2 regions of the Actinoplanes sp. NPDC049316 genome follow, and region 2 is predicted to be linked to the other one. Evidence: riboswitches for the same ligand, from Rfam matches in the RefSeq annotation. Region 2 holds a riboswitch; the other holds the start of a gene.

Region 1 (6,233 bases), on a different contig from region 2:
GCCGCCCGGGTCGAGCCGCCCCGCTTCACCGTCGAGGGCGCGGCGCCGGCCGGCACCCGCTACGAGGTCCACGACTCGCACCACGTCACGGTGACGGCCCCGCAGGACCATCGGGTGCGGATCACGCTGCGGTGCGGGTCCTGGTCCGCGGTCGTACGCCTGGCCGCCGGCAAGTCGCGCCGCGTGACGGTGCCCGGCGCCCCCGTGACACCGACCGCCGATCTGGCCCGCGGCCGGACGACGTTCCCGACCTCGCCGCTGCCCGAGGGCATGACCTCGCCGGACCGCGCGGTCGACGGCGACCCGCGGACGTCGTGGCGGCCCGGTGCGGCGGGCCGCATGGTGGTCGACCTCGGCGCGGTCACCGCGATCCGGGACGTCGGCGTGCGCTGGGGCCCGGGGAACCGCCGTCCGCACCGCGTCGAGGCGTCGCTGGACGGTCTGACGTACGGCGCCCTCGGCGCGCGGGCCCGTTACGTGGCAGTCGTGGTGGACGGCTGGCAGCCGGGCGACGCCGAGCTGGTGGAGCTCGCCGTCCACTGACCGGTCCTCGCGTCAGCACCGGCTGAGCAGGCGGTAGAGGGTCAGCCACTGTTCCGGCCACACGCGGCCCACCGGAACGTCGGGTGCGAGCCGGACCGCCCGGAACGCGGCGGCGGTACGCCGTACGCCGTAGCGGCCGGTCAGGGTGGCCTGCAGCGATCCGCCCAGCCCGGTGAACCCGAGGTCCACGAAGCGCTGCCAGTCCGCCGGGTCCGGCACCAACGGCACCGGGCGGCGCCGCAACCGGAGGATGCCGCCGTCCACGCGGGGGACCGGGCGGAACGCCGTACGCGGCAGCCGTCCGGCGAGGTCCCAGGCGTACGCCGGCCAGGTGCGAATCGTCAGCCGGCTCCAGCGGCCGTAGTCGCCGGTGCGCTTGCGGGCGTACTCCAGTTGGGTGACCAGGGTGGCGGCCGTCAGCGCCGGGGCGTGCAGGCACCACTCGACGACCGCTGCGGTGAGCGCGTACGGGATGTTGCCCACCACGGCGAACGGCTCGCCCGGGGGCAGCGCCCGCAGGAAGTCCCCGGCCCGTACGGTCACCCCGGGCCGGTCGAGGAGTGCGGCAGCCATCTCGGGGTCCACCTCGTACGCGACGAGGCGCCGCGTACGCCGGGCCAGCTCGGCGGTGAGGTGGCCGCGGCCGGCGCCCACCTCGTACACGAGCTCGCCGGGACGTAGCTCCGCGGCCGCGGCCACCTGCCGAAGCGAGCGGGGATCGGTGAGGAGATTCTGTCCGTACGCCCGCCGCGCGCGGGCGTGTTCGTGCCGGTGTTGCGCCATGACCGAGGTCCTGTCTGCCGCCGGTGGGGCGGCGAACGCGGACAGGCGTCAGCGCGGCCGGTCCGCGGTCCGGCACCGGCGTGGTGGCGGACGCGGGCAGGCGTCAGCGAGGCCCGTCCGTGGGGAAGAGGACACGAAGGGCCCTGGCGGCAGCGCTCAGCTCGGCGGTCGGGTTCGGGTGCGGCTCAGCGGCGGCGCAGGGCGCGGCGCCGGTCACGCAGGCGGGACGAGTGCAGGGACCCGCGCGCGACAGACGTCGTGGCCCGCGCGAGAAGGGCGTGCGGCGTTGGCATGGCGCCGACCGTACCGCCGGACGGCGGCCGGCTCACCGCATTTTCCCGGCGACCGCGCGGCGGACCGTGGTGCCCTGGATCAGCAGCGTGCCGAGCGTGACGACCAGCGCGATCACCTGGATGGCGTCCCGGCCGGGCTGGATCCCGCGGCGGTGGGCGAGCGCGGAGATCGCGATGCCGGCCCCGATGACCAGGAGAATCTGGACGCCGTTCACGGGGCCAGGCTAGTGATCACCGCAACGCCTCGTCCCGCTTCTCGGTTGTGATTGCACGGCCGTACGCCGGTATGCTTCCCCCGGGCCGTGACTGGCGCGTTCGGATGGATCCACCATCGGGGAGCGGTCCCACCCACCGGGGTGACCTGCCGTGCGCCTGGGCCTCTTCACCTGTGATAGGGAGGTCCGATGTCTGAGCTGAACGCCGAGTCGACCGCGTTTCGCGCCGCCCTGGAGGCCGTGCGCGCCGTCGAGCCCCGCATCGCCGACGCCATCGCCAAGGAGCTGCACGACCAGCGCGAGTCGCTCAAGCTGATCGCGTCCGAGAACTACGCGTCCCCCGCCGTGCTGCTCGCCATGGGCAACTGGCTCTCCGACAAGTACGCCGAGGGCACCATCGGCCGCCGCTTCTACGCCGGCTGCCAGAACGTCGACACAGTCGAGCAGGTCGCCGTCGAGCACGCCAAGGCCCTGTTCGGCGCGCCGTACGCGTACGTCCAGCCGCACTCCGGCATCGACGCCAACCTGGTCGCGTACTGGGCGGTGCTCGCCGACCGGGTGGAGGCGCCGGCGCTGGCCAAGGCGCAGAAGCGCAACGTCAACGATCTCACCGACGCCGAGTGGGCCGAGCTGCGGCAGGCCTTCGGCAACCAGCGGATGCTCGGCATGTCGCTGGACGCGGGCGGCCACCTCACCCACGGCTTCCGCCCCAACATCTCCGGCAAGATGTTCGACCAGCGCAGCTACGGCGTCGACCCGGCCACCGGCCAGATCGACTACGCCGCCCTGCGCGAGTCGGCGCGCGAGTTCAAGCCGCTGATCATTGTCGGTGGCTACTCGGCGTACCCCCGCAAGGTGAACTTCCGCATCATGCGGGAGATCGCCGACGAGGTCGGCGCGACCTTCATGGTCGACATGGCGCACTTCGCGGGCCTGGTCGCGGGCAAGGTCTTCACCGGCGACTTCAACCCGATCGAGCACGCGCACATCGTCACGACGACGACCCACAAGAGCCTGCGCGGCCCTCGCGGCGGCGCGGTGTTCTGCCAGCCGGAGCTCGCCGACCAGGTCGACCGCGGCTGCCCGATGGTGCTCGGCGGCCCGCTCGCACACGTCATGGCCGCCAAGGCGATCGCGTTCGCGGAGGCCCGCCGCCCCGAGTTCGCCGACTACGCCCAGCGCATCGTCGACAACAGCCAGGCGCTCGCCGAGGGTCTGCTGCGCCGCGGCGCGACCCTGGTCAGCGGCGGCACCGACAACCACCTCGTGCTGGTCGACGTCGACAAGTACGGCCTCACCGGCCGCCAGGCCGAGCAGGCCCTGCTGGACAGCGGCATCGTCACCAACCGCAACGCGATCCCGCAGGACCCGAACGGCGCCTGGTACACCTCCGGCATCCGCATCGGCACGCCGGCGCTGACCACCCGCGGCCTCGGCACGGCGGAGATGGACCAGATCGCCGAGCTGATGCACACGGTCCTGTCGCAGACCAAGGCCGGCGCGTCGAAGGCGAAGTTCGACCTCGACCCCGCGGTTGCCGACGGGATCAGCAAGCAGGCGACGGAGCTGCTCGGCGCCTTCCCGCTCTACCCGAGCGTCGACCTGGGGATCTAGATCAAAGTCAACTTCTTGATGTCGTAGCTCGGTGGGTGGTGCAGACCGCAACTCCCGTCGAGGCCGGGGCCGGGGCCCAGCATTCGCTGGCCCTGGCCCCTTCATTCTGCGTGAGTGGGGAGAATCGAGATCACGACCTTCGCGCGGGCGTGCTCGGTCTCGAGATAGCGAATGGCCTCGGGCACTTCGTGAAGCTCGAAGCTGCGGTCGATCACCGGGACGAGGCCGTCCTTCTCGGCGTGGGTGCGCAGCATGTCCAGGTGGGAGCGGCTGGGGGCCGTCGTGAGGACGACGATGCGCTGCCGTCGGAGGAACGGCGCCAGCAGCCGGCCGCGGGCGATCAGCCAGACCGGGCCGATGACGCTGCCGCCGCGGTAGACCCCGCCGCCGGAGAGGACGAGGGTGCCCGTCGGCGTCACTGACCGCCGCAACGCCCGCAGCGTGCGGTTGCCGACCAGGTCGAGGACGAGGTCGTGGCGGGGGCCGAGGCGGGTGAAGTCGTCGCGCGTGTAGTCGACGACGTGGTCGGCGCCGAGGGAACGGACCAGGTCGGCGTTGCGGGTGCTGCACACGGCGGTCACGGTCGCGCCGAGCAGCTTGGCGAGCTGCACCGCCAGCGTGCCGACCCCGCCGGAGGCGCCGTTGACGAGCACGTGCTGACCGGGCTGCAGCTCTCCCGCGTCGCACAGTCCCATGAGGGCGGTCACGCCGGCCAGGGGCAGGGCCGCCGCCTGCTCCGGAGTGAGATTCGCGGGCATCGGCGCGACCAGCTCCTCGGGCACCCGTACGTACTCGGCGAACGCGCCGTTGTCATCCCCGAGGTCGCCGAACACCGCATCGCCGGGCCGGAACCCGCCGCCCCCGGCCGCGCCGCCCCCGGCCCCGACGGCTTCGACCCGGCCGGCGAAGTCGCGGCCTCGGATCCGCGCCTTGGGGCGTGACCGGCCCAGGGCCAGCCGTGCCATCCGCGGATCGCCCCGCATCACGTGCCAGTCGTACGCGTTGAGCGCCGCCGCCTCCACCCGGACCAGCACCTCGCCGGGCCCGGGAACCGGCCTGTCGACGTCCGCGAGCGTGAGCGTCTCCGGTGGTCCGTACCTGTCCTGAACGATTGCCTTCACCGCAACCTCCCCTGGTGGTGTACGCCGTACACCCAGTCTGGGGTGTACGGCGTACACCCGTCAAGCCGGATATCGTTTCCCCTGCCCCGTGACACCCGAGGACGGCATGGCTGAGCAGACCGAAACCCTGCGGCGCGCACCGCTGAGCCGGGAGCGCGTGCTGCACGCCGCCGTCGCCCTGGCCGACGAGGCGGGGATCGCGTCGCTGAGCATGCGCAACCTGGCCCAGGAGCTGGGCGTCGTGCCGATGGCCCTCTACAAGCACGTGGCCAACAAGGAGGAGCTGCTCGAGGGCATGATCGACGCGGTCGTCGCCGAGATCGACCCGCCCGCGGCCGGCGCCGGGTGGAAGCAGGCCGTCCGCCGGCGCATCCTCTCGGCGCGGCAGGTGCTGCAGCGCCACCCCTGGGCGCCGATCGCCATCGAGTCACGCACCGCGGCGACGCCGGGCGTCCTCGCGTACCTGGACTCGATGGTCGGCACGCTCACGGCCGGCGGCTTCTCGGCCGACCTCGCCCACCACGTGATGCACGCGATGGGCAGCCGGATGCTCGGCTTCAGCCAGGAGCTCTTCGACGCGTCCCGGAACGCCGGCCGCTCGGGAGCCGCCGCGGCCGCCGAGCCGCCGGCCGCCCCGCCGCCGGAGTTCGCCGACCGGTTCCCGCACCTGGCCACCATCGCGGCGGCGGCCGCCCACGACGACGCGTCGGTCGTCGGCCCGGGCTGCGACGACCAGTTCGAATTCGAGTTCGCTCTCGACCTGCTGCTGGACGGCGTCGAGCGGCTGCACCGCCAGGGCTGGACGTCGCACCCGGGCTAGCCCGTTTTGCGGCCACGCCCCGCGGGTAAGCGCCGAGAATGACGGATCATCCTGTCGACCAGCCCCTCGGCGAGCTGGAGACGGTGCACACGTTCGACAGCGGGCCCATGCCGACGGGCGTCAGCGTCTCCACGCGCGGCCGCATCTTCGTGAACTTCCCGAAGTGGGGCGACGACGTGGAGTTCACCGTCGGGGAGATCCGCGACGGGGCCGTGGTCCCGTACCCGAACCAGGCCTGGAACAGCCCGTCCGCCGACGACGACCCCAAGGCGTTCGTCTCGGTGCAGAGTGTGGTCGTGGACCCCGCCGACCGGCTGTGGGTGCTCGACACCGGCTCGCCCATGTTCAAGGAGACGCAGGTCGGCGGCCCCAAGCTCGTCTGCATCGACCTCGCGAACGACGCCGTGCTGCGGACCATCGTCTTCGACCGCAGCGCCGCGCTGCCCACCACGTACCTCAACGACATGCGCTTCGACCTGCGGCGCGACGTCGCGTACATCACCGACTCGTCGGACCAGGGCCCGAACGCCATCATCGTGGTCCACCTCGGCAGCGGCACCGCCTGGCGGCGGCTGCACGACCACCCGTCCACCAAGGCGGAGGTCCCGCCGGCCCTGCTGCCCGTGGTCGAGGGCGAGCCGTTCCTGGAACGCCCCGGGGACAGCGTCCCGGAGCCGGTCACGATGGGCGCCGACGGCATCGCGATCTCGGCCGACGGCTCCCGCGTCTTCTACTGCCCGCTGATGTCCCGCCGCTGGTACAGCGTCTCCACCGACGCCCTCCTCGACCGCGACCTGAGCGACGACGAGGTGGCGGCGACGGTCGTCGACGAGGGCGACAAGGG
Region 2 (6,233 bases):
CGATGATGCGCCCGTCGAGGGCGCGCCACGCGGTCGGCAGCGCGGTCAGGCCGAGCACGAGCGCGGCCTCACACGCGGCCTCGGCAACGCGGCGCGCACGGTCTGATGTCATGGTCATCACCCTGCCGTCACGCAGGGTGCCCGCGCTTCCCTCCGCAGCCGGATCGGCGGCTATGACTTTCGGTGGAGGCCTCCGCGGCTCCGTCTCAGTGCAAAAACCCAGAAAACGCCCATCGGGTACGGCGAGCGCCTAGCGTGGACGTGTGGCCCCGTTCCGGTGCCGACGCCCCGCCGACGGCGAAAGGTGACCCCATGACCGTGCAGATCCCCGCAGCCCGGTACGACGACCTCGCCGAGAACCTCGCCGCCCGCATCGAACGGCGGCTGGCCGTGCTCGCCGACGAGCTGGAGCACGCCGACATCGTCGCGTACGAGGCGGACCGCGGCCTCGCCACCCGTGGAGGTGTCGTGAGAATGACCGTCGCCGATATGTCGGCGATCGTCGCCGCAGTCGTGCTGGACAGTGCGGAAAGCGCCCCGTAACGTGGCCTGAGCGGCGCAGACGTGGCGCCGCGCACCGGCCGGACGAGTTCAGCGAACCACGAAGCTTGCCGGGTCTCTGACCGATAAGGGTCATATCCAGCCGGCGAGTGGGAGGATCGGAGTGACCGTCGCGGCGTCCCCGGCGTGGCAGAGCCTGCCCGCGCTGATGTACCACTCCGTGTCCGCGGTCGCCGGTCCGCTGCGCGACCTCGCGGTGCCGCCGAAGCGCCTCGCCGAGCAGCTGCAGGCGCTGACCGCGGCCGGCTACCGGCTCGTCGGCCTGACCGAGGCGCTCGACCTGCTCGAGCACGGCTGCACCGACCGGCTGGTGGCGATCACCTTCGACGACGGCTACCGCGACTTCCTCACCGAGGCGGTCCCGGTGCTCGCCGAGGCCGGCGCCGGCGCCACCCTGTACGCCTCCGTCGGCCACCTCGGCCGGTACGCGGACTGGCTGGGCCGCTGGGCGCCGGACTTCGGCAAGCTGCTCACCTGGGACGAGCTGGCCGAGGTGGCCGACGCCGGCATCGAGATCGGCAACCACAGCCTCGTGCACCACCCCTTGGACGTGCTGCCCGCCGCGCAGCTGCGCGAGGAGACCGTCCGCAGCAAGGACGAGCTCGAGCAGCGGCTCGGGCGGCGGGTGCGCGGCTTCGCGTACCCGCACGGCTACAACGGCGCCAAGGTGCGAGCGGCGGTACTGGCGGCCGGGCACGACAACGCGACCGAGGTCGGACGGCGGCTGCACACCCCCGGCGAGCGCCGCTTCGCCGTGCCGCGCCTGCAACCGACCCCGGACGTGACCGGTGAGCAGCTCGTGGAGCTGGTGGCCGGCGGTGGGTCGCCGCTCGTGCCGCGCCTCAAGCAGCTCGCCCAGCCCGGCTGGCGGATGGTGCGCCGGGTCGCCCGCGCCGCCGGACGGAACCTGACATGAGCCGGGCCCATCGCGCGCCGGTCGAGGGCGTCCCCGACGCCGGCCGGGACCCGCGGACGAGCCCGGCCCACCGCGCGCCGCGGCGCAGGATCACCCGGCGGCATCTGCTCGGCATCGCGGCGGCCGCGGCGGCGGTGCCCGTGGCGACGGTCGGCCTGCAGCAGGTACGCACCAAGGACACCCCCGCCGAGGCGACGACCTCGCCCGGGCGTCCCGGGGTCAAGCCGTCGGCCGCCGCGCCGCCCACCGTCGTGACCAGGGGCGGGGGGACGGTGCCGTTCCGCAGCGGCAAGGCGATGCTGGGGGCGTACCTGGATCTGTCGGGCCGCACCGCGGCGCAGGCGCAGGCGCTGCGCCGGCAGCAGACCGGCCGCGACGAGCGGATCGTGCACGTCTTCTACGACTGGGGCGACCTGCTGCCCCGCACGATCGCCGGGCTGCCCGAGCACGCGTTCCCGATGGTCTCCTGGCGCGGCACCCGCTACACCGACATCACGTCGGGCTCCGCCGACGATCTCATCGCGCGTGCCGCCCGGCGGCTCAAGGCGCAGGGCCGGCCGCTGCTGCTGCGCTGGGCCTGGGAGATGAACGGCGACTGGTACGGCTGGGGCGCCGCCCGCAACGGCAAGGACCCGGCCGGCTTCATCGCGTCGTGGAAGCGGCTCCGCGGCATCTTCGCCGACGAGGGCGCGACCAACGTCTCGTGGGTGTGGGGCCCGAACTGGAACTCGTCCCCGGTCGCCGACTGGAACACCTACGCGGCGCTGTACCCGGGAGACAAGTACGTCGACTGGGTCGGCGTCTCGGGCTACAACCTGCACCACGAGACGCCCGAGACCCTGTTCGGACCGATCTACCGCTCGTACGCCGCCCGCAAACCCATCCTGATCAGCGAGGTGGGAGCGGTGGACCGCGGCGGCCGGACGAAGGCCGACTGGATCACGCTCTTCGCGAAGTGGGTCGAGGCGCACCCGGCGGTGGGCGGTGTCGTGTGGTTCGACACCGACACCCACCCCGGGTTCACCGAGAAGTGGCGCATCGACACGGGCCCGGAGTCGCTCGCGGCGTACGTGGCGATGGCCAAGAGCCCGCGCTTCAGCGGCTAGCCTTCTCCGCGGCCTCCACGGCGTTGCGGAACAGCATCGCCACGGTCGTCGGGCCGACCCCGCCCACCCGTGGCGTGAGCGCGCCGGCCACCGTCGCGACCTCCTCCGCCACGTCGGGCAGCAGCCGGCGGCCCTCGTAGCGCACGCCGGCGCCGATCACCGTCGCGCCCGGCTTGACGTGCTCGGGCTGGATGATTCCGGGCACGCCCGCGGCGGCCACGAGGATCTCCGCGCGGCGGGTGTAGCGCTGCCAGTCGGGCACGCCGGTGTGCACGACCGTGACCGCGGCGTTGGCGGTCGGGCGCTTCTGCGACAGCATCATCGCCAGGGGCCGGCCGATGGTCGCGCCCCGGCCGAGGATGACGACCTCGTGGCCGGCGACCGGGATCTCGTAGTGCGCCAGCAGCGCCTCGATGCCCGCCGGCGTGCACGGGCGCGGGCCGGGCAGCCCGACGGAGAGACGGCCGAGGTTGAGCGGGTGCATGCCGTCGACGTCCTTGTCGGGGTCGACGGTCATCAGCGCGGCGTCGTAGTCGATGTGCGCGGGCGGCGGGTACTGGATGAGCAGCGCGTGCACGGCCGGGTCGGCGTTCAGCCGGTCGATGACCCGGTGCAGGTCGTCCTGGGTGGCGGTGGCGGGCAGGTGCTCGTGCGGCGAGACGAAGCCCAGCTCGGCGGCCTGCCGCTGCTTGATGCGGATGTAGCCGGCGCTGGCGTCGTCGTCGCCGACGAGGATCGTCGCCAGCACGGGCTGCACGCCGGCTTCCTTGAGCTTCGCCACGCGCTGCGCGACGTCGGCGAGGACCGCGTCGGCGACGGGCTTTCCGGGCAGGAGCCGGGCCTCGTGGGCCGGCGTCTCCGGGCTGTCGGACATGCGCGTCTCCCTTGGTGTGGGCACCCAGGCGGACGGCGCCCACGACGTGCTCCCCGATGGTGGTCCCCATCCTCGATGCCGCCAGTCGCGTGTCGCCGACAAGTATGCCGTGCCCGTTCCGGGGCGGGCGACCGTGTCACCCGGGGGCGAAGGAGAGCGCTCTCTGGATCGAATTTTGACCACGTGGTAGAAATTTCGGTAGCGCTTCCATCGACATCTGTCGACGTCAGGAGGACACGATGAGCCCCGTCTCCGTCCAGCTCTACTCGGTGCGCGACGCGTTCGCCGCCGACCCCGCACGCACGATGCGCCGCCTCGCCGAGATCGGGTTCACGCAGGTGGAGCCGTACGGCGTGGTGGAGAACGCCGAGGCGCTGCGGGCCGGCCTGCTCGCCAACATCGAGCCCCACGTCGACGCGGCGCGCTGGCACGACGCGGACGGCGTCGCCGCCACCGCCCGGGCCCTCAACGAGGCGGCCGAGGTCGCAGCCGGGTACGGCATCACCGTCGGCTACCACAACCACTGGTGGGAGCCGGCCGCGCGCGTCGGCGGGCGCAGCGCCTTCGAGGTCTTCGCCGAACAGCTCGCCCCCGGGCTGGTGCTGGAGGTCGACACGTACTGGGCGACGGCCGCCGGGGAGCACGCACCCACGCTGCTGCGGAAGCTCGGCGAGCGGGTACGGGCCATCCACGTCAAGGACGGCGCCCTGGCCACCGACGGCAGCGGCCAGGTGCCCGCCGGGCAGGGCCGGGTGCCCGTGGCCGAGGTGCTGGCCGCCGCGCCGCACGCGCTGCGGGTCATCGAGTTCGACGCGTACGCCGGTGACATCTTCGACGGCCTCGCCGCCGGCCTGGCGTACGTGCGGGGGCAGGGCCGGTGACCGCGGGGCCGGTCGGCGTCGGCATCGTGGGCGCGGGCACGATCAGCGACACGTACCTGCGCAACCTCACCGCTTTCCCCGACGTGCGGGTGCTCATGGTCGCCGACCTCGACACCGGACGGGCGGCGGACCGGGCGGCCGAGCACGGCGTCCCCCGCTCCGGCACGGCCGCCGAGCTGCTCGCCGAGCCCGGCGTCGAGATCGTGGTGAACCTGACCGTGCCGGCGGCGCACGTCGACGTGGGCCTCGCCGCGCTCGACGCCGGCAAGCACGTGTGGACGGAGAAGCCGCTCGCCCTGGACCGGGGCTCCGCCCGTACGCTGCTCGACCGGGCCGCCCGGCAGGGCCTGCGCGTCGCGAGCGCGCCCGACACCGTGCTCGGCGCGGGTCTGCAGACCGCACGCCGGGCGCTGGACGACGGCCGCATCGGGCGGCCGGGCACCGCGCTCGCGCTGTTCCAGTCGCCGGGGCCGGAGAGCTGGCACCCGTCGCCGGAGTTCCTGTTCCGCGCGGGCGCAGGACCCCTGCTCGACATGGGCCCGTACTACCTGACCGCGTTGGTGCACCTGCTCGGCCCGGTCGAGCGGGTCACCGCGACCGGCGGGCGGCCGCGCGGGACGCGGACCATCGGCTCGGGTCCACGCGCCGGCACGGACTTCGCGGTCGACGTCGCCACCACGGTCGCCGCGCTCGTCGAATTCGCCGGCGGTGGCTCGGCGCAGCTGCTGACCACGTTCGACTCCGCGCTGGCCCGTACCGGCCTGGAGGTCACCGGTACGCTGGGCACCGCCGTGCTGCCCGACCCGAACCGGTTCGACGGCGTGACGACCCTGCACCTGCTCGAGGCGCAGAAGCCGGAGGATCTGGCGGCCGAGGGGCATGCGGCGACCCGCGGCACCGGGGTGCTCGAGCTGGCCCGGGCCATCCGCGCGGGACGGCCGGAACGGGCGCCGGGCGAGCTGGCGTACCACGTCCTCGACGTCATGCTCGCCATCGAGGAGTCGATCGAGCGGAGGGAGACGGTGCCGGTGACCAGCACCGCCCGCACGCCGCCCGCATTGCCGGCCGGCTGGGACCCGTACGAGCGGACGCTGTGGTGAGGCTCCGTTTCTGCCCGGACACCGCCGCCGCGGACTGGCTCGCCGGCTCCGGGACGCCGTTCGAGCAGCTGGTCACGTTCGGGCCGGCCGGCTTCCCGGCGTACGCCCGGCTCCGGTTCATCCCCGACCCGCAGCTGCCCGGCCAGGCCGAGACCGACGCCCTCCTGCCCGGCGACCACCCATCGGATCTCGCCCAGGCCCGCAGCGCGCTGCACGTGCTCGCGGGCTTCACCTCGACGCCGGAGGACTGCTACTTCTGCGTGTGGGAGGGCTATTCGGACATCCCGCTGCCGCCCGGGGTGCCGCTGGTCGAGGTGCCGCACCGGCGCTACGCCCTGCTGCGCGGCGCGGTGTCCGACATCGACGGCTGGGCGGACGACCTCGGCGGCGGGCAGCCGGTCGCGCCACCGGCGTTCGTGTGGCCGGCCGACCACCGCTGGGTGTTCGCCGGCGACGTCGACCCGCATTGGGCGGGGATCGGTGCGGCCCGGGAGGCGGTCGACGCGCTGATCGGCACTCCCGGTCTGGACGTCGTGCCGGCCCGGCCCACGCAGGCGCAGCCCGCGTACCGCTGACCGGCCTCAGGGGACGACGGGGACCGCGATCCGGCCGGAGTGGACCGGCCGCAGAGCTTCGTCGAGCATCGCCGCCGCCACGGTGGCCCGGCTGATCGCGCTCACTCCAGCGGAACCGTGACCACGCTGCGCAGGTAGAACCGCATCGCGGCGACCAGGTCGACGCGCTCCGGGCCGGTCAGCCACTGCACCTGCAGGCCGTCCATCAGCGCCACGAAAC

The links. Region 2 has a riboswitch for ZMP and ZTP ahead of AB0K03_RS13085 (tetrahydrofolate dehydrogenase/cyclohydrolase catalytic domain-containing protein). Riboswitches for the same ligand answer to the same signal wherever they lie in the genome.
Region 1: another riboswitch for ZMP and ZTP. It lies ahead of AB0K03_RS37540 (glycine hydroxymethyltransferase); the one in region 2 lies ahead of AB0K03_RS13085 (tetrahydrofolate dehydrogenase/cyclohydrolase catalytic domain-containing protein).

The regions. Positions count from the first base shown of each region.
Region 1 is NZ_JBFAQM010000041.1:10,919-17,151, forward strand. Features, by position in the region: gene AB0K03_RS37525 (discoidin domain-containing protein) at 1-543, shown strand, start outside; gene erm (ErmE/ErmH/ErmO/ErmR family 23S rRNA (adenine(2058)-N(6))-methyltransferase) at 556-1,326, opposite strand; gene AB0K03_RS37535 (hypothetical protein) at 1,652-1,834, opposite strand; ZMP/ZTP riboswitch at 1,912-2,004, shown strand; gene AB0K03_RS37540 (glycine hydroxymethyltransferase) at 2,024-3,448, shown strand; gene AB0K03_RS37545 (NAD(P)-dependent alcohol dehydrogenase) at 3,550-4,569, opposite strand; gene AB0K03_RS37550 (TetR/AcrR family transcriptional regulator C-terminal domain-containing protein) at 4,676-5,389, shown strand; gene AB0K03_RS37555 (L-dopachrome tautomerase-related protein) at 5,428-6,233, shown strand, end outside.
Region 2 is NZ_JBFAQM010000007.1:47,437-53,669, forward strand. Features, by position in the region: gene AB0K03_RS13065 (hypothetical protein) at 1-118, opposite strand, end outside; gene AB0K03_RS13070 (hypothetical protein) at 313-543, shown strand; gene AB0K03_RS13075 (polysaccharide deacetylase family protein) at 665-1,477, shown strand; gene AB0K03_RS13080 (glycosyl hydrolase) at 1,474-2,583, shown strand; gene AB0K03_RS13085 (tetrahydrofolate dehydrogenase/cyclohydrolase catalytic domain-containing protein) at 2,573-3,457, opposite strand; ZMP/ZTP riboswitch at 3,473-3,556, opposite strand; gene AB0K03_RS13090 (TIM barrel protein) at 3,697-4,338, shown strand; gene AB0K03_RS13095 (Gfo/Idh/MocA family oxidoreductase) at 4,335-5,438, shown strand; gene AB0K03_RS13100 (hypothetical protein) at 5,435-6,013, shown strand; gene AB0K03_RS13105 (TetR/AcrR family transcriptional regulator) at 6,115-6,233, opposite strand, start outside.